Regions from separate parts of the Thalassobacillus sp. C254 genome, predicted to be linked through region 1. Evidence: riboswitches for the same ligand, from Rfam matches in the RefSeq annotation. Region 1 holds a riboswitch; each other region holds the start of a gene.
The links. A riboswitch is a leader RNA that binds a small molecule or an ion and turns the genes downstream of it on or off. The one in region 1 is predicted to bind cobalamin.
Positions count from the first base shown of each region.

Region 2: it holds a riboswitch for cobalamin, as region 1 does, so the genes downstream of both, JCM19033_RS13810 (ABC transporter substrate-binding protein) here and JCM19033_RS19585 (ribonucleotide reductase N-terminal alpha domain-containing protein) in region 1, are expected to answer to the same signal.
Region 3: it holds a riboswitch for cobalamin, as region 1 does, so the genes downstream of both, JCM19033_RS18215 (ABC transporter substrate-binding protein) here and JCM19033_RS19585 (ribonucleotide reductase N-terminal alpha domain-containing protein) in region 1, are expected to answer to the same signal.
Region 4: it holds a riboswitch for cobalamin, as region 1 does, so the genes downstream of both, cobJ (precorrin-3B C(17)-methyltransferase) here and JCM19033_RS19585 (ribonucleotide reductase N-terminal alpha domain-containing protein) in region 1, are expected to answer to the same signal.

Region 1 is NZ_BAXQ01000031.1:35,877-41,384, reverse strand. It holds gene JCM19033_RS19590 (ribonucleotide-diphosphate reductase subunit beta) at 1-10, opposite strand, end outside; partial or broken gene JCM19033_RS26720 (hypothetical protein) at 37-776, opposite strand; gene JCM19033_RS19585 (ribonucleotide reductase N-terminal alpha domain-containing protein) at 803-2,326, opposite strand; cobalamin riboswitch at 2,512-2,709, opposite strand; gene JCM19033_RS19580 (DUF2971 domain-containing protein) at 2,984-3,958, opposite strand; gene JCM19033_RS26715 (hypothetical protein) at 4,274-4,405, opposite strand; gene JCM19033_RS23820 (ROK family protein) at 4,480-4,647, opposite strand; gene JCM19033_RS19575 (ROK family protein) at 4,658-5,344, opposite strand; gene JCM19033_RS27745 (hypothetical protein) at 5,444-5,508, opposite strand, start outside.
Region 2 is NZ_BAXQ01000014.1:81,671-87,178, reverse strand. It holds gene JCM19033_RS13830 (MFS transporter) at 1-265, shown strand, start outside; gene JCM19033_RS13825 (ferredoxin) at 570-941, opposite strand; gene JCM19033_RS27570 (ABC transporter ATP-binding protein) at 961-1,443, opposite strand; gene JCM19033_RS27565 (ABC transporter ATP-binding protein) at 1,458-1,736, opposite strand; gene JCM19033_RS13815 (iron ABC transporter permease) at 1,736-2,767, opposite strand; gene JCM19033_RS25965 (ABC transporter substrate-binding protein) at 2,872-3,189, opposite strand; gene JCM19033_RS13810 (ABC transporter substrate-binding protein) at 3,206-3,877, opposite strand; cobalamin riboswitch at 4,187-4,385, opposite strand; gene JCM19033_RS13805 (hypothetical protein) at 4,518-4,859, shown strand; gene JCM19033_RS13800 (DUF2243 domain-containing protein) at 5,179-5,508, shown strand, end outside.
Region 3 is NZ_BAXQ01000026.1:9,628-15,135, reverse strand. It holds gene JCM19033_RS18225 (heme ABC transporter ATP-binding protein) at 1-1,234, opposite strand, end outside; partial or broken gene JCM19033_RS18220 (FecCD family ABC transporter permease) at 1,257-2,296, opposite strand; gene JCM19033_RS18215 (ABC transporter substrate-binding protein) at 2,277-3,290, opposite strand; cobalamin riboswitch at 3,522-3,717, opposite strand; gene JCM19033_RS18205 (bifunctional 2-polyprenyl-6-hydroxyphenol methylase/3-demethylubiquinol 3-O-methyltransferase UbiG) at 3,797-4,528, opposite strand; partial or broken gene JCM19033_RS18200 (ATP-binding protein) at 4,691-5,508, opposite strand, start outside.
Region 4 is NZ_BAXQ01000023.1:10,685-16,192, reverse strand. It holds gene cobK (precorrin-6A reductase) at 1-364, opposite strand, end outside; gene JCM19033_RS17270 (sirohydrochlorin chelatase) at 382-1,254, opposite strand; partial or broken gene cobJ (precorrin-3B C(17)-methyltransferase) at 1,268-2,819, opposite strand; cobalamin riboswitch at 3,187-3,379, opposite strand; gene JCM19033_RS17260 (DUF4190 domain-containing protein) at 3,544-3,840, shown strand; gene JCM19033_RS17255 (DUF3243 family protein) at 3,945-4,256, shown strand; gene thiE (thiamine phosphate synthase) at 4,353-5,000, opposite strand; partial or broken gene thiM (hydroxyethylthiazole kinase) at 5,180-5,508, opposite strand, start outside.

The DNA.
Region 1 (5,508 bases):
ATGAGGACATTTCGATCCCTCCTAAAATAGGTTAAGTTAGCTGTGACAAGCTTCACACTCTTCAATTTCTGACTGGGAAGTGCTCCGCACATAATAAGTTGTTTTCAACCCCTGCTTCCAGGCTTCAAAATGAAGGTTGAGCAACTCTTTAGCCTTAATGTCATGACGGACATAAATATTAAAGCTTATTGACTGATCAACATGGCGCTGTCTGGCAGCGTTTTGCCTGATGCTCCAAATCTGGTCCAGTTCATGGCGGGCCCGTTGGTAATAGAGGTACGTATGGTGATTTAAGTCTGGAGCTGTTACCTTAAACTTAAAGTTCTTCTTTTCTTCAGCAAATTCCACTGCGTACAACGGGTCAATTCCATCTGTGGATCCACCGATTTTGGCAGTAGAAGAATTAGGAGCTACAGCCATCATCCATCCGTTTCTCACTCCAGTTGCAGCCACCTCTTCCTGTAATTCCTGCCACCGTTTTGACGTATAGCCTCTTCGCTCAAAATAAAGACCTGTTTCCCACTCAGAACCTTGAAATTTACTATAAGCCCTTTTTCTTTTGCCAATTCCATGGAAGATTGAATCGTGTGATAGGCAATGTCTTCGTATATTTTATCTGCGTATTCCACAGACTTCTCAGATTCCCACTGGATTCCTTTTAATGCCAAAAGGTGATGCCAGCCAAACGTTCCAAGACCCACAGCTCTGTACTTTCTGTTGGTAACTTGCGCCTGACCCACTGGGATGTTGTTTAAGTCAATGACATTATCAAGCATCCTCATCTGAATAGGTATCAGCCTTTCTAAGACATCATCCTTACAGCCGACGGAAGATTAATAGAAGATAAATTACATACCACAAAATCTCCTGGTTTACGGACAATAACAATGTTTCCCTCTTCGTCTTCATACTCTTGACTAATAGGAGAAGGTGACATATTTTGTGTAATTTCTGTGCATAAATTACTGCAATAGATAGAGGTTCTTCCCTCCCCTTTCAAATGCTTGTTTGAATTTTGACGATTTACTTCATCCCGGTAGAACATGTAAGGTGTTCCAGTTTCCAGCTGTGCCACCATAATTCTTGCCATGATATCCATGGCTCGGTAGGTCTTTCGCGGAAGAAGAGGGTGATTGACTGCTTCTTCATACTTTTCTGTAAAATATTTACGGTCTTCCTCGTCATAAAAGTCTTCAAGACCAACCGGAGTGCCATCTTCACTCTTCCAGCCCATGATTTGTTTCACCTGGTGAGGACAAAACACATGCCATTCGCCTATGCTTCTTCCGTTCTCATCTGTCTCCTGTAACTTATGCATAAATAGGTCAGGTATCGTAACCCCGGTAAAAATATCGTGAGCTTTCCTTCTTTCATCACCATTATTTGTTTTTAAGTCAAGAAAACCGTTCATAATGTCCTTGTGGAATAAGTCTAAATAAACAGCCACCGCCCCTTGACGCTGTCCCAGCTGGTCCACACTCACAGCTGTGTCATTAATCAGCCTGATCCACGGTACCACTCCAGAGGAATTACCTTTAAACTTCTTTATATCTGATCCTAAAGCTCTTACCTTCCCATAATAAATACCAATCCCACCGCCATCCTTGCTGAGGCGGGCAATGTCCCAGTTATTCAGGTAAATACTGTCAAGTGAGTCATCAACTGTATCTATAAAACAAGAAGACAATTGACCAAAACTTTTTCCTGCATTAGATAAAGTAGGAGTAGCAACCGTCATATATAAATTGCTTAGTGCCCAATAAGCTTCCTTAACCTTTTCCAGCCTTTTGTTTTTTTCTTCCTTCTGCATAAGGGTCATCGCAATGATCATAAACCGCTCCTGCGGCAGCTCAAATACTTTCCCCTCATGATCTCTCGCTAAATACCGGTCTGCCAGTAAAAATAAACCTATGTAAGTAAACAACTCATCTCGCTTGGGTTCAATTTCCCGTTCTAATTCCTTAATTTCCTGTTCAGAATATGCTGCTAACAAATGATCGGAATAGATTCCTTTCTCACGTAACGTTTTCATTAGCTTATACAAGCTTCCATATCGTCTTTCCGCCGTGCTGTACCCTCTATGTAAAGCCGCCTGCTTGTATAGTTCATTTAAATACAGCCGTGCTGCAACAAACGTCCAGTCTGGCTGGTCCATTTGTATTTGGTTTAATGCATAGAGCATAGCTTGATGGTTCACGTCTTTATCCGTTCCGGTAAAAGATGTAATATATTCTTTGATTTGCTTTGCATTAAAATTGTAACGATCAAAAGCTTTATCAATTGTATCCATCACTTCATGTAATTCCTCTTTAACATGTACTGTCATTTTCTTCCTCCTTATTCCTGCTTTATTCTAAGCTGGCCGTTGTCGTCTCACCGCTCCTGATATTTTTTCGAATTAAAAAATCCGCTCAAATTAATGTGAGCGGATGAAACGATAGCAAGTAATGGAGAAAGATACTTTGGTCTTTCTCTGTGCCACCGTTTCATCTTCTCAATCCCCGAAGAAGGTGAAACATCTTAAGATAAGACAGGTCTCCTGACTTGTGCGTCTTCCGTCCATGAGCTCCTTCCCGTATAAAAACCGATCAAGTTTATTTATACAGTGGATACGACTCATTTCGTCAGCACTTACAGTTGCGGGGGCAGTCTTGGATTTTCACCAAATTCCCTTTTACGCCAAATGGCATCTCATCTCAAGGCAAACAATATATAGTTTTATCGATAACAAAAAACACAATATCTTGTGAAATTCTACATTTATACTACATGACTTATCCCAATTTAGCAAGTTCATAGATCCATAGATTATTAATTTATTTCTTCAAATGTAAAGCATCTCTACTATTACATGGGGGGAGCATTTGACGTCAATTATCACATTTTGTCGTAATACCCGAAAAGTCTAAGGCTGCGTTGTTTTTCTTTTCCTATTCGCTGAAAATACATTTATTTTACCTACACTAACCCCTGCATAAAAGAATTAATACCTCAGTGAAGCAACGGACTTACTAATAACCATCCTCTCCGTTTCATATCCCTTACTTTTTAAGTAATACTCCATTCCTGCTTTAGCAATGTCTATGTTATTTTTCGGACCGATGGTCACACGTTTTATAGGAAGTTTCTCTGGAAAATGAATCGTAATAAACGGGATGATTACTCCATTTGAAGCCCGGAAGAAAACCTCTGGGCCCCTCTCTTTGGTAGTGAGCTTTCGTGGAAGAGCAATTCGATATTCTTCTTCACTTTTAAAAGCCTCATCCTTAAAAAAGATCGAACAAGTTGCTAGTATAGAAAAGAAATGTTCTGAAAGCTCTCCACCGATTTCTTGCAGCGTATACTGAGGGTGAAGGCGGGATAGATATTGAAAGGTTTCCATGAGAAAATCCATAACAATTTGTTCTTGTTCTCTTCTGTCGTATATTACCCTTCCATACACTAAGGTATATTCACGGGCAAAATGACTGGAAAAATCATTTATTTTTTTCAGCATGTCACCAGAGGAAAAGCCGATATTGTATCCGTCGCCTTTTGCGTAGTTATACCAAAGAGCCAAAGAGTCTTTATTTTCGGTCAGGGAGAATATATATACTTCAAAATCGTCAAGGTCTATCTTCTCCATAAACCTTTGCCACGTCTGTTTTAATTCTAAAATAAATAACTTTTTCAGTTCCTGTATATATGTATCTTCCCCAAAGTTATCCGTCAGCTTACTTTCGACCTGTCCCAATACTTTATTAATAATTCCTTCTATATAAATAAGTTCATTTGAGTCATTTAAAAAGGTTCCTCTGCTCATCCACAAATTGTTTGTTTCTACCATGCCCATTAAACTATCTAAACCGGTGTAATGATACAGTTCCTTTTGTACAGTGTGATCTTTTCTGATTTGCTGGTCTACCGACTGCCAAAAATGCAGCGATAAAGCCTCTGCCAGTGTCCCCTTTTTATCCATGGTTTCTCCCCTTCTACTCAAGCATAAGTCTTATTTCCAGCTTGTATTTTCCCTTCTTTGTGTAAGAATAATCCCGGTCCACGATTTTTTCATTGGTGCACCCCATGTACTGGTATGCGTGACTCAGAATATCAAGAGCTCATTTAGGCATTATACATTTACCCAAATCCTTTCGGCTTACTGTCTATTTTCGTTCGACTCCTGCTTTTTCCAAAGGGGCCACTCTTCGACATGACTAATATAACTTGGAACTTTGACAGAACCTATGAAAAAAGACGGTCTCAAAAAATTTTCATTGAGACCACCCTTTTTTATCTACTTCTTTTTTTGCTGAAATGATCTTTCTTTTGCCGGCTCTGTACTTCCAGGTTCATCTGGGCTTTTTTGTGAACGGTAGGCCTCGTTTATAAACGAGCTTCCACTTTTCTTTGTGTTTTTATGGCTCACCCTCTTCACCCCCTCCTTATATAATGTTAGCTATTAGCCGCATTTTATTTGAGGGAGGGTAAAATAAGTGAGGTCTATCTGTAATGGGGGAGGAGAGCGGCCCCTATCGCTCCTGCCTTTTGCCCCGACAAGGCTTCGTAAATCTCGGCCTCTTTCTTAAATCTCGGGTAGACCAAATGATTTGTCTTTTCCTTAAGCTGGCCTAAAAAGTATGATGAAGAAGCCATCACTCCTCCTCCCAAGATAAGCTTATCAGTTTAATAAAAAGATGACATTCGCGAGCAGTATAGACAGGTTTGTAGTAAATTGATCCACAATTCCCGCTGAAATTTCTTCCTTTTCCACTTCAGCTAAATAAAAGAGTTGTCTTACATTTCCTGGTATACCCGCACTTTGGCATTGCTTCTCCAATGCTTTTCCGCTTACTGCATCTTTAAAGCTTTTGCCGGAATTCATCATCATATAACCGACTTCCCCTGAAAATCCATCTTTCCCATGAATGATTTCCTTGTTTACAATATAAGAGCCTCCAACGCCTGTGCTAACTGTAAGGTAGAATATACTCTCAGCATCAGCGCCTATACCGTTCACAGCTTCTGCAAGAGCAGCACAATTTGCATCATTTTCAACAAATACAGGAACTCCCCAGTATTGTTCCATCATTTCTTTTAAGGGAACGTTCTCCCATCCAGGCAGGTTTGGGGGACTTTTTATAACACCTTTCCAAGGATCTAAAGGGCCAGGGCTTCCTATCCCTATCGCTCCTACCTTTTCATTTTCTTTAACAAAAGCCGTTATTTCATTAATTTCATCAATAATCTCATCAGGCCCTCTTTCCGGATGAGTACTTCTTATATTTTCCTTTACTATTTGTTGGTGTTCATTCAGTAACACCGCTCGAATATTTGTACCGCCAATGTCTACGCCTACTGTATTCATAGGTGCCTGGCACCACTTTCCCTTGTCATGTGCTGCCCCCTTATTTCAACCTTATCCCCAAAAGAATGTTACAATCCTTTCTGGTGCCTGGCACCATGATTATCCGTGAATGTCTCTTTTGTTATATGCAATATATCCTGCCCCAAGGCATAGTAACGTAAGAA
Region 2 (5,508 bases), on a different contig from region 1:
TGCCATTGTCACCCCTGTGGTGATTTCTCTGATTAGCCAACTTGCTGGCCCGGCAAAAGGCAGCGCGATATCTTTTAATGCCTTCGTCCTTTTCCTTGGGGCAAGCCTGGGGCCCATCCTTTCAGCATATCTCTTGAAGACCGCTGGATACCTGCCATCCATCCTTGTATTAGGCACACTGCTTTTTGGGGGATTTCTCCTGACCTTTGCAACCGGCTCTTTTGCTCCTGAAAAAACAGGTAAAGCAGAGCATCAGAGCTCCTAACGTAACTAAATATGCTTTCAAAAAAAGCCTCCCTTTTACCAAAAGGGAGGACCATATTGTTAAGAGACCCAACTTCACGATATAAAGAAAGGCTTCTTACAAGTTTATTATGAGTGGCGTTCCCCGTTACTTATTCCTTTTCTATAAAAGTGAAAAAAACGACTTTGAGCCGTTATTATTTTAAACAAACTCCTGTCCGTCTTCCCAAGATGCAAATCCTTTATAAGCTCTCATAAAATCTGCTTCTCTAGCCACAATACGGACAGAAGAAAACGGTTCACCTGTATATTTACAGGTAGCCTTTTCATCTTATATCTCTTTTGTATATCCCTACTGGTGCTTCTTGCTGCCGCAAGAAACCACCATCACTATATTGATAAGCTAATGAGTCTTCCAAAATCGTTTTTTCCTGTATATGCTTTGTTATAATTTCTTTTCCTGTTTGTCTACTAATACCTTGATACCATATACCTTCTGGGTAAACAATGACCACACAAGCGTCCTCACATCTTCCATTACACCGTGTTCTTGTCGTATGAACCATGTCGTCTATTCCAAGGTCCTTAATTGCTTCCCTGATTGCTAAAGTAACTTCTTCTCCACCCTGCTTCATACAGCTTCCCCCGTTACAAATCAGAATGTGGTGGGAAGTTTCTGATAAATTCCAAGTCGCCATAAATAAATTGCCCCCTTTGTTAAGAATGCATCCCTTCAGATAAATAAGTAATAGCAAGTTTCTTGGTTATGGGGTGCTCCATTACTACAGTTTCAACGCCGAAAATTTCTCTCATTAGCTCAGTGGTTAATACATCCTGTGGGGTTCCTGATGCATAGATCTCCCCATGGTTAAGCACGTAGATCTTATCGCAGTATGCTGCAGCCAGGTTTAAGTCATGTAAAGCTCCTATTACCGTCTGCTTTAAACGCTTAACCAGATCTAATATTTGCAGCTGGTGCTGGATATCGAGATGATTCGTCGGCTCATCCAAAACAAGGACATCAGCCTCTTGTGTTAACGCTCTGGCTATTATAACCCTTTGTTTTTCCCCACCTGATAACGAGGCGAAGCTTCTTCTGGAAAACGAAAGCATCCCCACTTCTGATAATGCTTTTTCTGCAATTTTTTCATCCTCTATGTTATCTCTGTCCAGAAAACGTTTGTGAGGGGATCTGCCCATAAGTACCATTTCTTTTACCGAAAAATCAAACGGAACACTTGACTCCTGCTGACAACGGCCATATGTTTCGCCGTTTTTTTAGCCGTCCAATTATATATATTTTCACCGTTTACTTCCACAACGCCAAAGTCAGGCTTAAGGTGCCGATAAATGCTTTTTAACATCGTAGATTTCCCGCTGCCGTTAGGTCCCACAATCCCGACAAATTCATTTGTATCTACATGTAAATTAATATTTTGCAGTATTTTTTCACCTGATAAATCTTTTGAAAGATCTTCTACTTTTACATGCATTATGATTCACTCCCAAACGAGTATGTACTTCTTCGCAAGAGCCAAATAAAAAACGGTCCTCCGCATAAGGCGGTTAGAATACCTATAGGCATTTCCTCCGGTGCAGCAATCAGCCTTGCTCCAATATCAGCCCATATTAGAAATACAGCTCCAAGCAAAGCACTGACCGGCAGCACCCTTTTATGGTCTGAGCCGATAAGCAGCCTCACAATATGGGGAATCATTAACCCTACAAAGCCAATGGCTCCACTGACAGCTACCAAAACCCCAGTAAGAAGAGCAGTAATAACTAAAAGGATCTTTCGGAATTGATCAATATTCATCCCTAACGTAGCTGCCGTCTCCTCTCCCATAAGGAGAAGATTTAATGAACGTGATTGAAACCAAAGAAAAAGAAACACAATAACAAGAGAAGCTAAAGGAATCCACAGGTTCCCCCAGGTTCCTCCGGCTAAACTGCCCATCAACCAGTAAAGAGCGCTTCGAATTCCTTCTTCTCTAGGCGCAGAAATAACAATGAAGCTCGTCACTGCACTCAATATCATAGAAATGGCTATGCCGGCTAGAAGGAGCCTCGCAGTAGAAATTCGTTTATTTACTTGCGCTAACAAAAAAACCAGAACAATGGAAACTAATGCTCCTAAAAACGCAGCAAGTGAAAGAGCATATTGGCCAAATACACTGAAAGCTCCAAACAGAATCACCAAGGTAGCTCCAACAGAAGCACCTGAAGACACACCGAGAATAAAAGGGTCGGCCAGGGAGTTTCGAACAAGGGCCTGGATAGCCACACCTACAATTGAGAGTCCTGCTCCTACAACAGCGCCCAAAAGCACTCTGGGCAAGCGGATATCCCAAACGATGTGATCATGAGCAGGAGTCCACTCGGATGTGATCCATGCATTCACAAACGGAACCTTCGAAACAATGATTCCCCATACTGCTTCAGGGGAAATAGCAACTGGTCCCAGCATTACCCCTGCAGTTATCGATATCAACAGTAATCCTAGAAGACCGCTGAGCCAAAGCATGTAGGTAACTTTATTCCTTTTTAGCTGTTTCTCCTCCATTTTATCTTTCCCTGGTAAAGGGGTGGTCTCATAAGTTTTTGCTATACCGCTCATAAGAAAGTCCCCTAATTTTCGTTAGCTATATCCGGGTAAAATCCTTCTGCCATCAACTCAAACGCTTCAGGAGCTCTGACTCCTTCAGCAGCAGCAGATAAGGGAACGACTACAAAATTCTCTTCTTGTATTGCTGTCACACTTTCCAAGGCATCATATGATAACAAAAATTCTTTTTTCTGCTCTGCTGTTGTTTCCCCGTAATCAACAATAACGATCCATTCAGGGTCCTCCTCAATCACCGCTTCCCAGCTTACGTTCCCCCAGTTTTGGTCCAAAGCATCAGAGAATATGTTAGTCCCGCCTGCCATTTCAATTAAGTTTGTCATAAAAATTGACTGCCAGTCATTGGCTCTTGTTCCCCGCTATCATATACAAATACCTTAAAGGATCATCTGTATCCGGGTCTATTTGCGATTGAACGTCAGCAATCCGCTGATCCATAGCAGAGATTAATTCCTCAGCTCTTTCTTCCACTCTAAATATCTGGCCTATATTAGTAATATCCTGATATACATCATCAAGCGTCGGGCCAATCATTGAAGAAGACTCATGAAGATAAGGGGTGATCCCGTACTCAAGGAGCTGAGTAAAGGTTCCTATATTGTCCTCTGTAAAAGCACTTTCCCATCCTGCGTAAGCAAAATCAGGTTCAACATTTAAAAAAGGCTCCTGGGAAGGGTATTGATCTGCCAAAACAGGTACACTCTCATAGGCATCCTGGTATTCAGGATGTATGCCGTCATCTAAATATGCAGTCCCTGCCATATGGTCTTCAAGCCCTAGAGCGAGCATAACTTCTGTTACGTGCTGGTTTAATGTCACTGCACGCTGGGGTGCTTCTTCAAATGTAAGTTCTTCCCCATTGTTCTCAATGACCACTGCTTCATCCTGGGACAAAGAATCAGCCTCCGCTTCAGCAGCTCCGGTTTCAGTATCGCCCTCTGCTCCACATGCTGCCATAATAAGAGTTCCGGTCAATAAAAAAGACAACGGATATGTTTTGCTCCACTTCATTTTATTTCTCCTCCTCAGTAATCATAAATAGTAATTATTACGATTTATATTTTGAATTATAAGGACACTTCCTCTTTTTGTAAAGATTTCTTTCCTCTTCATACCAAAGCGTGTTACTTGTGTACTTTTTTCATTAACTGCAACCACTCCTTTACCAAAAAAATAAGCGGTTCTACCCCGGGGATCGGGTTAGAAACGCTTACTTCTCATCAAATATATCTGGAAGGCTTGTCACGCCTATTAAGGGTATATTCAAGTGAAGGCACACTTTGGTGCAGCATCTAACCACCTCCCTAATTCCCGTAGGTCAACAGTGATGTTGAAATAGGCAGGTCTCCTGACTTGGGGGTTATCCTCTCGTCCCTTCCCGGTGTTACCCAGTGAGATTACTCGAGAAAGCCAATCATTACATTGGCCCCCTTACAGTGGCGGGTCCGTGCCGGAGTTTCACCGGACTTCCCTATTAAGCAGGCAGTATTTGCCTTGCACCTATTTCCATTGCATGTATAATTTTAGTAAATCGTATCATTGATTCCTTGCCTTGTCCATCTTCTCTTATCCCAATCTAAAGTTTTATGTTCGTCTGTTTCGGATAATGAGTTTAAAAAGGTGAAATAATAATAAAAAGGAGGTAATAGGAATGGCGCACGATCACTCTGTTCATGAAAAACATTCCCACGAGCACAGCTTGTCTTGCGGGCACACTAAAATTAAACATGGTGACCATATTGATTATGTTCATGACGGTCACCTTCATCGCGAGCACAACGGCCACTGGGACGAATGTAAAATTTCAGTAACAGAAAGTAACCCTGACGAATGTGCCCCCATGAACTGCGGATGTACTCACAATGATGACTGCGGTCACGAGGTTGTTCCTCATGGCGATCACTATGACTTTCTTGTCAATGGACGTCTGCACCATGTACATGGCGACCACTGTGATGACCACGGACCTGTAGAGTTAGTAAAAATAGATTAGTGTCTTCTGCGGCTGTCCCATTAACGGGGCAGCCTTTTTGGTGTCATGAAGATTGTAAATGTCGTCCAGTATATACCACGCGTAGACATTTATCATCGTTGTATTTCACTGCCGGACAAAGCCTGTTATCAGGTTATCAAATAGTATTTCTTCTTTTGTTCAAAACATTATTTCATGTTCCTGCCAGAGGATCAATCCATATTCAGGTAAGTGATCGAAATGCATGAAGGATTGCCGGAAAAGATAAAGAAAAGATTTAAGGGGGATGTGAAAATTAAATGTAAGCACAGGTAAATAGTAACAAGAGAAAGGAGGTACCATGTTGACTCGCTTCATCAGTTACTTCTTTGGTGTTTTTTTTGTAGACTTGCTGTTTCATCAATATCAGGCTCAAGCTTTTGGGTTTCCTGCCCAAACGACGGGAGAAAGGCTGGGGGTTTTGGCTTTTGCCGGAGCAGTCACATTGCTTTTTTATTTTATCTCCTGGCGTTTCTTTCCGCCTTCTTTTTTCCATGGTGTCCTCATTGCCTCAGGCTTTTTTGCGACGTTTGATATTATCGTCATACATTGGATATTTCATCTTCATCGTCTTACATATGGCCCGGAAGCTTTTATTATTGAACTTCTGCTCGTTATCACAGGCTTTGGT
Region 3 (5,508 bases), on a different contig from region 1:
TTAAAGCCTGAACAAAGGCGGCATCAGGAAGCGTGCCGTCTATAAACACCCACATATTAATTGTGCCCGCTGTTTCTTTAACGGATTGATGAGTATGTGCTCGAGCTGCATCAACGGCATTGGAGGTGCCTGCCGTTACCATGATCAGCAAATCTGCATCCTCAGTAGAAAATCTGCGGAAGGCGGCGTCTTCCAGAACAGCTGCGGTCATCATGCCTACAGTATCTGCATCGTCAATATCTCTTTGTTGTAAGAACTGACGAAACTCTTCTTCCGTATTATCACAATGATAATCATAAGGGACGTGCCGGTTAACAAAATGGCTGGCCCATCCTATTCCTGATCCGATAACTGCTGAAGAACAAGTTTTAAAGGGAAACGGTACACTAAGGTGAATGATTTCCTCAGTTGTCTTCTTTTCAATATTTGTCAGCACGTTCATAGATCTCTCCTCTTTACTAGGAGTAAGTGAAAGAAGGGGGCTGGGAACATCCGGATGTTCCTTTCGTGTAATGGCCGTTTCGTAAACTTCCTCCAGCAGATTTCCTTCCATCACCTTGGCAGGGGGACCGAGAGCCTTTTCTTTCCCTTTATCCATGAGAAGCACTCTGTGACAATACATAGAAGCCATATTTAAATCGTGGAGAACTGCCACTACCGTTAACCCTTTTTCACGTGTCCAGCTTTTCAGCGTGTCGAGCAGGCTCATTTGAAAAGAAACATCCAAATGATTGGTAGGCTCATCAAGCAATAATATGTCTGGTTCCTGGGCCAGCGCTCTGGCAAGCATTACTCTTTGCTTCTCACCGCCGCTTAACTGGCTAACCGACTTCTCCGCAAAGTGAAGGACATTCGTTTCCTGCATTGCCTGGTGGATGACTTCTTCATCAGCTGATGTGGTTAAACCAAGCCACCCCTTTTGATAAGGATATCTCCCAAGCTCCACAACCTGTCTGACACTATAGGAGAAGGCAGTTTCTGCATGCTGGGGGAGTACCGCCATTTTTTTTGCCAGTTCTTTCGAGGAGTAATCCATAATATCCTTGTCACCGAGAAGAACTCTTCCTGAAGAGGAAGGAAGGGCGGCATGAAGGATTTTTAATAACGTGGACTTTCCGCTTCCATTTGGACCTAGTATTCCAAAGATTTCCCCTTTGTTAATGTTAAGGTTAATGTCCTTTACGACATCTTCTTTATTTGTATAACCACCGGAGATATGTTCAATCGTCAGCACGTTTCTGCACCTCCTTTTCTGCTTAAAGCTTTTTGCGTTCTCTCAGGAGAAGCAATCCAAAAACAGGAGCACCAATGATTGCTGTTAATACACCAATAGGGAGTTCCGTCGGGGCAATCAGAGTCCTTGCTGCCATGTCTGTTAATACGAGAAATCCCCCTCCTATCAGTAGCGATAACGGTAAATGATGACGGTGGTCAGCTCCAAACAACAGACGGACCAGGTGAGGTATAACCAGCCCGACAAATCCAATCGTTCCTGAGACCGCTACTGCTGACCCTGTTAACAAGGATGCTCCAAGTAGGATGGAAATCTTTCTTGCTTCTGTATTTACTCCTAACGTTTTAGCTGTCTCTTCACCAAAAACCATTGCATTCAGTTCTCTGCTGTTTGCAAACAAAATAACAGCTCCTGTTATAAAGAAAGGAAGCATAAGGAGGACATGACTCCACCCTCTCATTGATACACTCCCCATCAGCCAGGTAATGATCTGGCGAAGTTCCTCACCTGTTAATGCAATCAAAAGAGACATCAACGATCCTAGAAAGGAACTGAATATAATTCCGGCTAAAATAATAGTTTCTGTAGCTAAATTCTTTTGCACAATCCTGGCAAAAAACAGGACTAGAAAAAGAGTCAAAAATCCGGATACCACACTGACAAAAGGAAGAGTAAAAGCTCCGATCAGCGGGAGAGAAAGCCCAAGAAAAAGAACAATCACGGCACCAAGAGCAGCCCCGGATGATACACCCAGTGTGAATGGATCTGCCAGGGATTTTTTAAAAATCCCTGAAAAGCAGATCCTGCCATGGCTAGAGACGCCCCTACCAAAAGGGCAAGAGTTACGCGAGGAAGACGGATATCCAAAATAATGTTTCGCGTAACGGAATCGATGTCAGCGCCTAGTGGTATCCCGGCACCTTCCTGAAGAAGAACTATCACTGTCGTTGAAAAAGGAATTCCAATACTGCCAATTGAAATACCAATAATAAGGGCTGCAAAAAGGAAGAGAACACTCCCTCCATAAGCAGCCCACTTTTTTTTATTCGTTGTTAAAGACATCAGGATAAACCAGCTCAGCAATTGCTTCAGCACCGTCTACTAAACGAGGTCCTGGTCTTGTAACTTTATCTGCATGTACATCGTAAATTCTTTCATTTTCTACAGCTGGAATGTCACTCCAGCCTGATCGTGAAAGAATTTCTTCTTCAGGATCTTCCACATAAAAACCATAGGTTGTAATGATCACATCGGGATTTAAGGCGATAACATCCTCTTCACTGTACTGAACCCACCCCTCTTCATTTTGGGCAGCATTTTCAGCATTGATCATTTCCAGAATCTCATGTAAAAAGGTGTTTGTACCAGTAGTATAAATTTCTGGAGCCGGCCCCACCTCAAGCCAGACTGTTTGTCTTTCATCCTCGGATATTTCCTGGGCTTGTTCCTGGAGCTCGTTAACACCTTCCTGCATCTCAGCTACAAGCGTTTCAGCCTCCTCATACGTCCCTGTGGCCGCACCGATCATTTCAATTGAATCGTAAGCATCATCAAAGCCAGAAGCTTCATTTACAAATAAAACGGTTATATCTGCCTCCTGCAATTGATTGAAACCTTCCTCACTGAAGTGAGCGGATGACTCATGAGCCAGAACAAGATCAGGCTCTAATGACAAAATGGTTTCCACATCGAATTCCATCCCGCCTACACTCTGAATATCATTCACTTCTTCCGGGTATGTATCGTTGTCAGTAACTCCCACAATGCGATCTCCGGCTCCTAATGCAAAAGCAGTCTCTGTATTGCTCGGAATCAAGCTGACAATTCTTTGAGGCTCTTCCTCAATTGTAACCTCTTCACCAACAGCATCTTCAATCGTCACTGGAAAATCGGCTTCTGCACCGTCTTCTCCGTTGGCATCAGTGTCTTCTTGCGGCTCCTCAGCTGCCTCTTCTTCCATAGATTCTTCAGTCGTATCCTCGGCAGCTTCTTCTCCTGTATCCTCTGTCTCTCCGCATGCTGCTAAACTCATTACTAAAAGTACTGACGTACCCATTACCCATTGTTTTCTCACTCTTTGTCTCTCCTTTTAGTTTCCGTTCTTTCTCTATAATGGTGAAAGGACTCGATACGGCAGCTTTTCCTGTTCTTTGGTCAATAACATCCTATAGATGCAAAAAAAGCTCCCCTTTTTCAAAAAGGAGAGCATACATGTGTATGACCTAAGTCACTGTAAGACAGCCGTAAGGCAGTTACCACGTCTGCTTCCACCTTTTCCTCGAAGGCCTGGCATATATTCATCTAAGGCAGGTCTCCTGACTTCCGCGTTCTGGATCAGCCTGCCTTCCCAACCTGCTTCTAGCAGACAGTGGCTTGATAGGCGTTCCACGCGTATACAGTGGCGGGACCGTGCCGGATTTTCACCGGGCTTCCCTTTTAACATTTCCCTTGATAGGAAATTGACCATAGATGTGAACGGTATTTTGTTTTCTCCATATTCAAAGTATACAGGATATTTTTTGTTTGAAAAGATGCTTTTTCAGCAAATTTTTCATTTTCCCTTTATTTCTCCTTATGGCAAATAAAAATTTGTCGAGGAGATGTGGCGGTTTGGTAAGGTGAAGCATCATAATCCCCAAAGTGAGATTGAATAGTGAAGCCGCTGCTTTCAAGCATACGTTTAAGCTCATCTGAAGAATAAAGCTTCACTCGTTCAAGGTATTCTCTTTTTGACTCATTATCGTGAATTGTAATCGTTTTCGTAACAAACCCCTTGTCAATTTTCCGCTGCTGCCTGATGTGCAGACCGTCCTTATTTGATTCATCCTCTGCTACAAGGTTTTTCGTAACATACTGTGGATTTAAATAGTCAAATAAAAACCAGCCCCCAGGCTTTAATGCTTGATAGGCATTTTTAAAAACAAGCTCATTTTCTTCATCATCCGGAAAATAACCAAAACTTGTAAATAAATTAAATACAGCATCATATTCATTGCTAAATTGAATATTTCTTACATCCGCGCGCATGTATTTAATAGGAAGGTCACTGGTCAAGTCAATTGCTTTTTTCAATAATACAGCTGAGAGATCAACCCCGGTGACGTCAAAATCCCTACGGGCAAGCCAGCGGCAGTGCCGTCCATGACCACAGCACAGATCCAGCACTGTCATCTTTTTTTGAAGAGGAATATAGGACATTAATGCTTCAAGCTCCCGAGCTGCTTTTTGTTCATCCCTGTGATCATAAATTCTCAGGTAGTCTTCCTGAAAACTTTCTTCGTACCATTCTGTCAAAGTGCCCACTCCTTTCTCTGAACTTTTGTGTAGAGCTTGTAAGTGTTCATAGGACAAAGACTGAGAGGGCTTTCAGGCTGTGCTGCCCTCTCCCTTCTTTATTTGCGTGTCAAACTAATTCTCTTTTCAACAGCACTACGAAGACAAATAACTCCGGGGTTTTTAAATGTCTTCTCTTGGTATATGAAAGGTAAAAGTCGTGCCCTCCTCCACTTTACTGTGAGCAGAAATCTGGCCGTTGTGTCCCTCCACAATATTCTTTGCGATAGCAAGGCCAAGGCCCGTTCCTGAGCGGCCCCGGGTTCTGGCTTTATCCGCCTTATAAAAACGTTCGAACACAAAGGGCAGGTCTTCTTCTGGTATACCTGATCCAGTGTCCTCCACATCCACAGTAACTCCGGATCCGTCTGTTTCCACACGAAGTGTCACGGTTCCGCCAGCCTCCGTATGACGAATGGCGTTATGAATTAAGTTCGTCAACACCTGCTCATATCTGTCTGGGTCAACATCCATTACAGCTCTTCGCCGGTAACTTCGGTTTGAAGATTGACTCCCGCTTCTTTAGCCAGGCCGTGAAACTTTCTGGTTATTTTTGCGCTCATTTCATGGATCTGAATCGGTTCTTTATTTAATTGAATATGGCCGGCCTCCATACGGGCAATATCAAGAAGCTCATTGACCAGTCTACCCATTCGGAGAGACTCTTCATATATAATCTGGCCAAGCTCCTTTTTCTCCTCATCCGTAGCTGCAATATCATCAATAATTGCCTCACTATACCCTTGAAGCATCGATATCGGGGTTCTTAGCTCATGGGAGACATTGGCAATAAAGTCTTTTCTCAGCTTATCGTGCTGCTTCTCCTCTGTCATGTCTCTTATCAGCACAACGACCCCTCTCACAAAGGTGCCATCATATAGAGGTGTCATAATAATCGCATAGTGCCGTCCTTGCAAATCAATTTCCGTTACTTGTTCCCG
Region 4 (5,508 bases), on a different contig from region 1:
CTGCAAATTCTGCAGCTTCTTGGTAACTTTCAACTTTAACTACTAATTTATCGTAAGTATTGATAGAAGCACGCTCATATCGTATGTAATGAAGTCCGCTGTTTTGTGCAGCTTCTATCGCATTCTTGGAAGCTTCTTCAGCAAAAGGGTGAGAGGCATCGACAATTAAAGAAATTTCTTCTTCATAAAAAACTTTTTCCATGTTTTCTACGTCAAGTCTTCCTGTACGTACTTGAATATCTTCTTTTTCCAATTCCTTTGCTGCTTCTTCTGTAACCACTGAGGCAAGAACCTTATAACCGTCCTTTTTCACTTTCACTGCCAGTTCTCTGGCATCACTTGTTCCGGCTAAGAAAAATATCATGAGCGGGCCTCCTTTGTTTAGTGGGAGTGTTCATGATCATGATCATGGTCATGGTGATGACTGTGGTCGTGATCATGGTGGATATCCATATGCTCTAAAGCGAATAAACGATATTGACACATGTCACAGTTTAATTTCGCGTTACCACCAACAGCTTCTTCAGCCCGGTCGAGCAATACCTTCTCCAAGCGCTTGTGGAGGCCAATTGGGTCTGTCATATAAAACTCCTGCTCTGTATATTTTTCTTTAAAGGCTTTCAGTTTGGCATCCATTCGGTCCATTAAGATACCAGCAAAGAAAAAGTAAGGAATCATCAAAATATTACTTGCTCCCAGACGAATGCATCTCTCCACGCCTTCCTCTACTGTGGGGGTTGTCACTCCAATAAAGGATACTTCTACCGCTGCCATCTCCAGCTTTTCTGAGAGAATTCTAGAAAGCTTGAACAGCTCACTATTTGCATCTACATCACTGCTTCCTCTCCCAACCAATAAGATAGAGGTATCTTTGTTATACAATGTTTCTTGTTCCACTCCAGCGTGAAGCTTTTCTTTTAACAGCTGAAACATTTCTTCGTGAATCCCAATCGGCCGCCCGTAATGAAACCGGACTAAAGGATAAAGCTTTCTTGCTTTATCAATCGCTTGGGGAATATGAATCTTAGAATGTCCCGCTGGAAAAAACATAATAGGTACTAGCGCAACCTCAGTCGCCCCTCTTTTTACACAAGTTTCAATGCCCGAAGCAAGCCCCGGAGAAGCAAATTCCAGAAAACAAGTCTCCACAATCGGAGCAGGCACCTTTTGTTTAAGATTATCTACAAACTGGATGATCCCTTCATTGCCCTCTTTCTTCTTGCTTCCGTGTCCGATAAACAGCACAGCTTTCATATTTTCTCCCTCCTTATTCACATGGATTATCTACGATAACCGGCACTGGCATCTCTTGATACTTAAACCCTTGGATCTCCTGCACTCTCTTAAAAAACTTATGGAACCTTTCATTAGGCAGTCCTTTTTCCTTGTACTCATCTACAACAGCTGTAATGAGGGGAATTAACTTGTCCACTTCCATCCCCTCAGCCACTGGCTGTGCTACATGCGCATTTCTGCCCGTCGTTTTGCTCCCAAAAATACATCAAAAGCTCCTCTTCTATAAATAATGCCAATATCATCAGTAATTGCGCCGTAGCATGCCATGCCGCACCCATTAAAGCCTATGTTCATAACTTTGGGAACAACCATACCGCCTAGAGCTTCTTGTAGTTCTTCAGCATATGGGATTGAATCACGCTTCTCACCGTCACAAAAATCACAGGCCTTTACGTGAATCACATTACCTACCGGAGAAACGAGCCAGCCCGCTTCTTTAAGCTCTTTCACAATTTCCTGTGCACGATCTGTTTCAAGGGATACTTTGAAGTAATGGCTCGGTGTATACTCTACCTCACCGTCTTCCCCGATTACTTCTGTCAGCTGAAGAAGCTGTTTTGAGCTTATTTTCTTGTTTGCTGTTCCCGGAGAAACCGCAAATTCAAAAATCTCTGTTTGCTTAAACGAGATAGAATCTTCTGATACTTGTTTGTTTTCTGAATAAGTGGTGCCCAGCTTGCTTAACGCTTCTTCTGCAAGACCTTTAACATTTATACTTTCGGCAGCTGTTACCGTCTCTTCTTTTCCCCCATGCATTGCCCATGGCTCTGCCTCACTTCTTAGTCTCTGGCAGGTTTTAACTTTTGTTTCTCCTCGCCCAGGGTATATTTACGCTGGTAGCCTCTTGGGGTAATCATTTTGCCGTCATAATAAAATGTAGAATTATTTCCGATTACTACTGTTGTAAGCATGCCAATCTCATGGTCAAGCATGTGCTCCAAATCAGTCATCACTATGTTCTGCCGCTCTCTATATGCGCTTTTCACAAGGCCGACAGGCGTTCCTTTATCTCTATACTTCATTAAAATCCTTTGTGTCTCTTCTATTTGTCTTGTTCTCTTGCCGCTTTTTGGGTTATAAAGTGCAATGACAAAATCAGCCTGGGCGGCCGCTTCCACTCGCTTTACTATTAAATCCCAAGGGGTTAGGTGGTCACTCAAGCTGATCGTACAGGCATCATGCATTACCGGCGCCCCTAAAAGCGAGGCACAAGAATTGATTGCAGATACCCCAGGAATGATTTCTACTTCTACGCCTTCGTCCTCTTTCCATCCCTTTTCAATTAACACTTCATAAACTAATCCCGCCATGCCGTATAGACCAGCATCTCCGCTGGAAATGACAGCCACTGTTTTTCCTTGCTCAGCCTGCTTGACTGCTTCCTGTGCTCTGCTTACTTCTTCAGTCATTCCCGTCCTTACTATGTCCTGATCGGTAAGCAATGGTTTAATTAAATCTATATATGTTTTATAGCCAATAATAGAATCTGACTCAAGAATTGCTTCTTTTGCACGATATGTCATTTGTTCTTCACTTCCTGGGCCGAAACCTACGACAAGAAGTTTTCCTTTTTCATTTGTCACACTATCACTCCTTATATAGAATAAAGACGAACGCACTGCAAAAGGCTCTATTCCATTTGGTCTCTTTCAGACTGCTTATAAAAGCTGCACGCATCCCCCAGCCAGGATATATCGTACAAGCACTCCTTGAACAGAGAATTCACTAAAAGATTTACCACTCACCTACGCATACACAACTAAACAGCAAAAAAGCGCCCCTAACCTGCATGTGGAGGTTAGAGGCGCTCTTCCGGCATAATATAAACGGCTTTTTAACAGCCCATAATTAATCGGAAACCTGCTCTAACACCCCCCATGACCCGTAGGTTACTGGTGTTGTTGAAAAGGCAGGTCTCCTGGCTCTTGGTTTCCATCTGTTTCTTCCTTCCCATCGATTTGTACCGACAGTGGCAGCAAAACAGACAACCCAATTACAGTGGCGGGACCGCGCCGGCTTCACACCGGTCTTCCCTTTTAAGAAAACTGTTAGAACAGCTTTCACCTTTTCCCCTAATATTCTTCTCCTTTAAAGCTATCTGATCCTCCACTCTCTGTCAATCTCTTTTTGGCTTTCTATCTGCTAAGGAATTTATCCTTTTCCACTCTATTTTTGTTTGTGAGATTAAAAAAGAAAAATTCAGGAATAGAGTAGGAGAACGAATTAAGAGAAAGGGAGGTCACTAATTTGGCACATCAACAAGAAACCGGTATTTCATCAGAAACACCTTTAAAAACAAATGGAAAGTCAATTACAGCCCTGGTCCTTGGTGTAGTGGGACTCGTATCTTCTATTCTGATTCCGTTAGCCGGCTTTGCTCTAGGGTTGGTTGGCCTTATTCTTGGAATTTTATCAATAAGGGAGATCAAAAGAAGAGGAGAGTCCGGAAAGGGACTCGCAATTGGCGGTATCGCCTGCAGTGTAGCAGCTCTCGTTCTTACAGTGATACTCATGGCGCTCGCTGCAGCTATGCTGACGCTATAGTCCTCCTTGCTGACACGGTAATTAGTAGTATTTGTGATATAAACGTTTAGATTGCCCAAGGATGGGAATTAGAGGATCATAATTACTTTAAGGAGGAATATAAGATGGCAGATCCAAAGAAACAAGCCGAAGAAAAACTTGACAACATGTCCGAAAACAAAAAGGAAGACATTTTAGAAAGCTTTAGTGAGTTCCAGCAATACCTTAAAGGAAAAGTAGAAAAAGGTGAATCTCTAGGCCTCAGTGAAGAGCAAATGGCAAAAGGCGCTGAGCGTGTAGCAGAATACCTCAAAAACCATGAATCACCTAAAAATACAGAAGAAAAGCTATTACAAGAGATGTGGCAGGTAGCTGAGGATGACGAAAAGCATAAAATGGCTCACGTCCTGGTAAAACTAGCGAAGAAAGCTGGTTAATGGCAAAGTCACAGCTATAAAAAACAAGCAGTTCTCTGGAGGTACCAGAATACTGCTTGTTTTTACATATATTATCCCTTTATCTACAGGTAATTTTCAATTTCTTTTTCTCAAATTTCTTGCACTTTCAAAGGGGCTTGGTGCAGAAGCAATCGCTGAAATTATTGATATGCCGTCGCTTCCTGATTTCATCACTTCGTCGATATTATCTTCATAAATTCCACCAATCCCAACAATCGGTGTCTTGATCCCCATTTTACGAAACAGAGTGATCACTTGAGGACCCGTTTCTTCAGCAGCATCGTCTTTAGAACCTGTCGCATATATAGGCCCTAAACCAAGGTAATCAGCCCCGTGCTCTGCGGCTTCCAGGCCTTCGTCAATCGTATATGCAGAAACCCCCAGAATTTTATCACCCATCATTTTTCTTGCTTCTTTTGCTCCAATATCTTCTTGTCCAATATGAAGACCGTCTGCATTAAGTTGCACCGCTAAATCAATATCATCATTAACTATAAAAGGAATTCCATTCTGCCGGCAGATCTCTTGCAATTTACGTGCCAGCTCTTCCTTTTCAGCACCTGCTTTTGAACCTTCTCCTTTTTCACGGTATTGAAAAAGAGTAATCCCGCCTGCGATTGCTTCCTTTACTACTTGTTCAGGAAGCTGAGTAGTATTTTGACTGCCAAATATAAAATATAATTTTAAGTACTGTATCATCTCAGCTCTTGTTATACGTCCCAAAGTTTCCCCACTTCCTTTTTGGTGCCAGGCACCTTGCAGGTTACGTAACAAAGAAAACGTGAATGACGCTGTTGCTTAAAGAAAATCACAATTTTAATGTTACAGACCGCAGTGGTGCCAGGCACCTTTTGTGAATGTGAATCCTCCTCATACTGATAATTGTTATTTCAATAGATCGGTTAACTTAAAGAGATTGAAGCTAAGGAATCGACTTCCTTTGAAGTTATCTTATAAAGCTGATCCAAAAAAGCAATCTGAAAAGCTGCCTGGACCCTCACTTTCCTGAGCAGCCTTTTCTCCTGCTATTCCGTATGCAGCAAGAGCCGCCGCTCCCGCAGTTAAAACGTCCTTTTCAACTGCTGCAAACGAACCAATCACTGAACTTAATAAACATCCGGCACCCGTGATTTTCGTAAACATGGGAGTCCCGTTATTTACAATATAGGTTTTTTCCCCATCTGTAATAACATCCTCTTTCCCCGTCACACAAACAACGGTATCGAGCTTC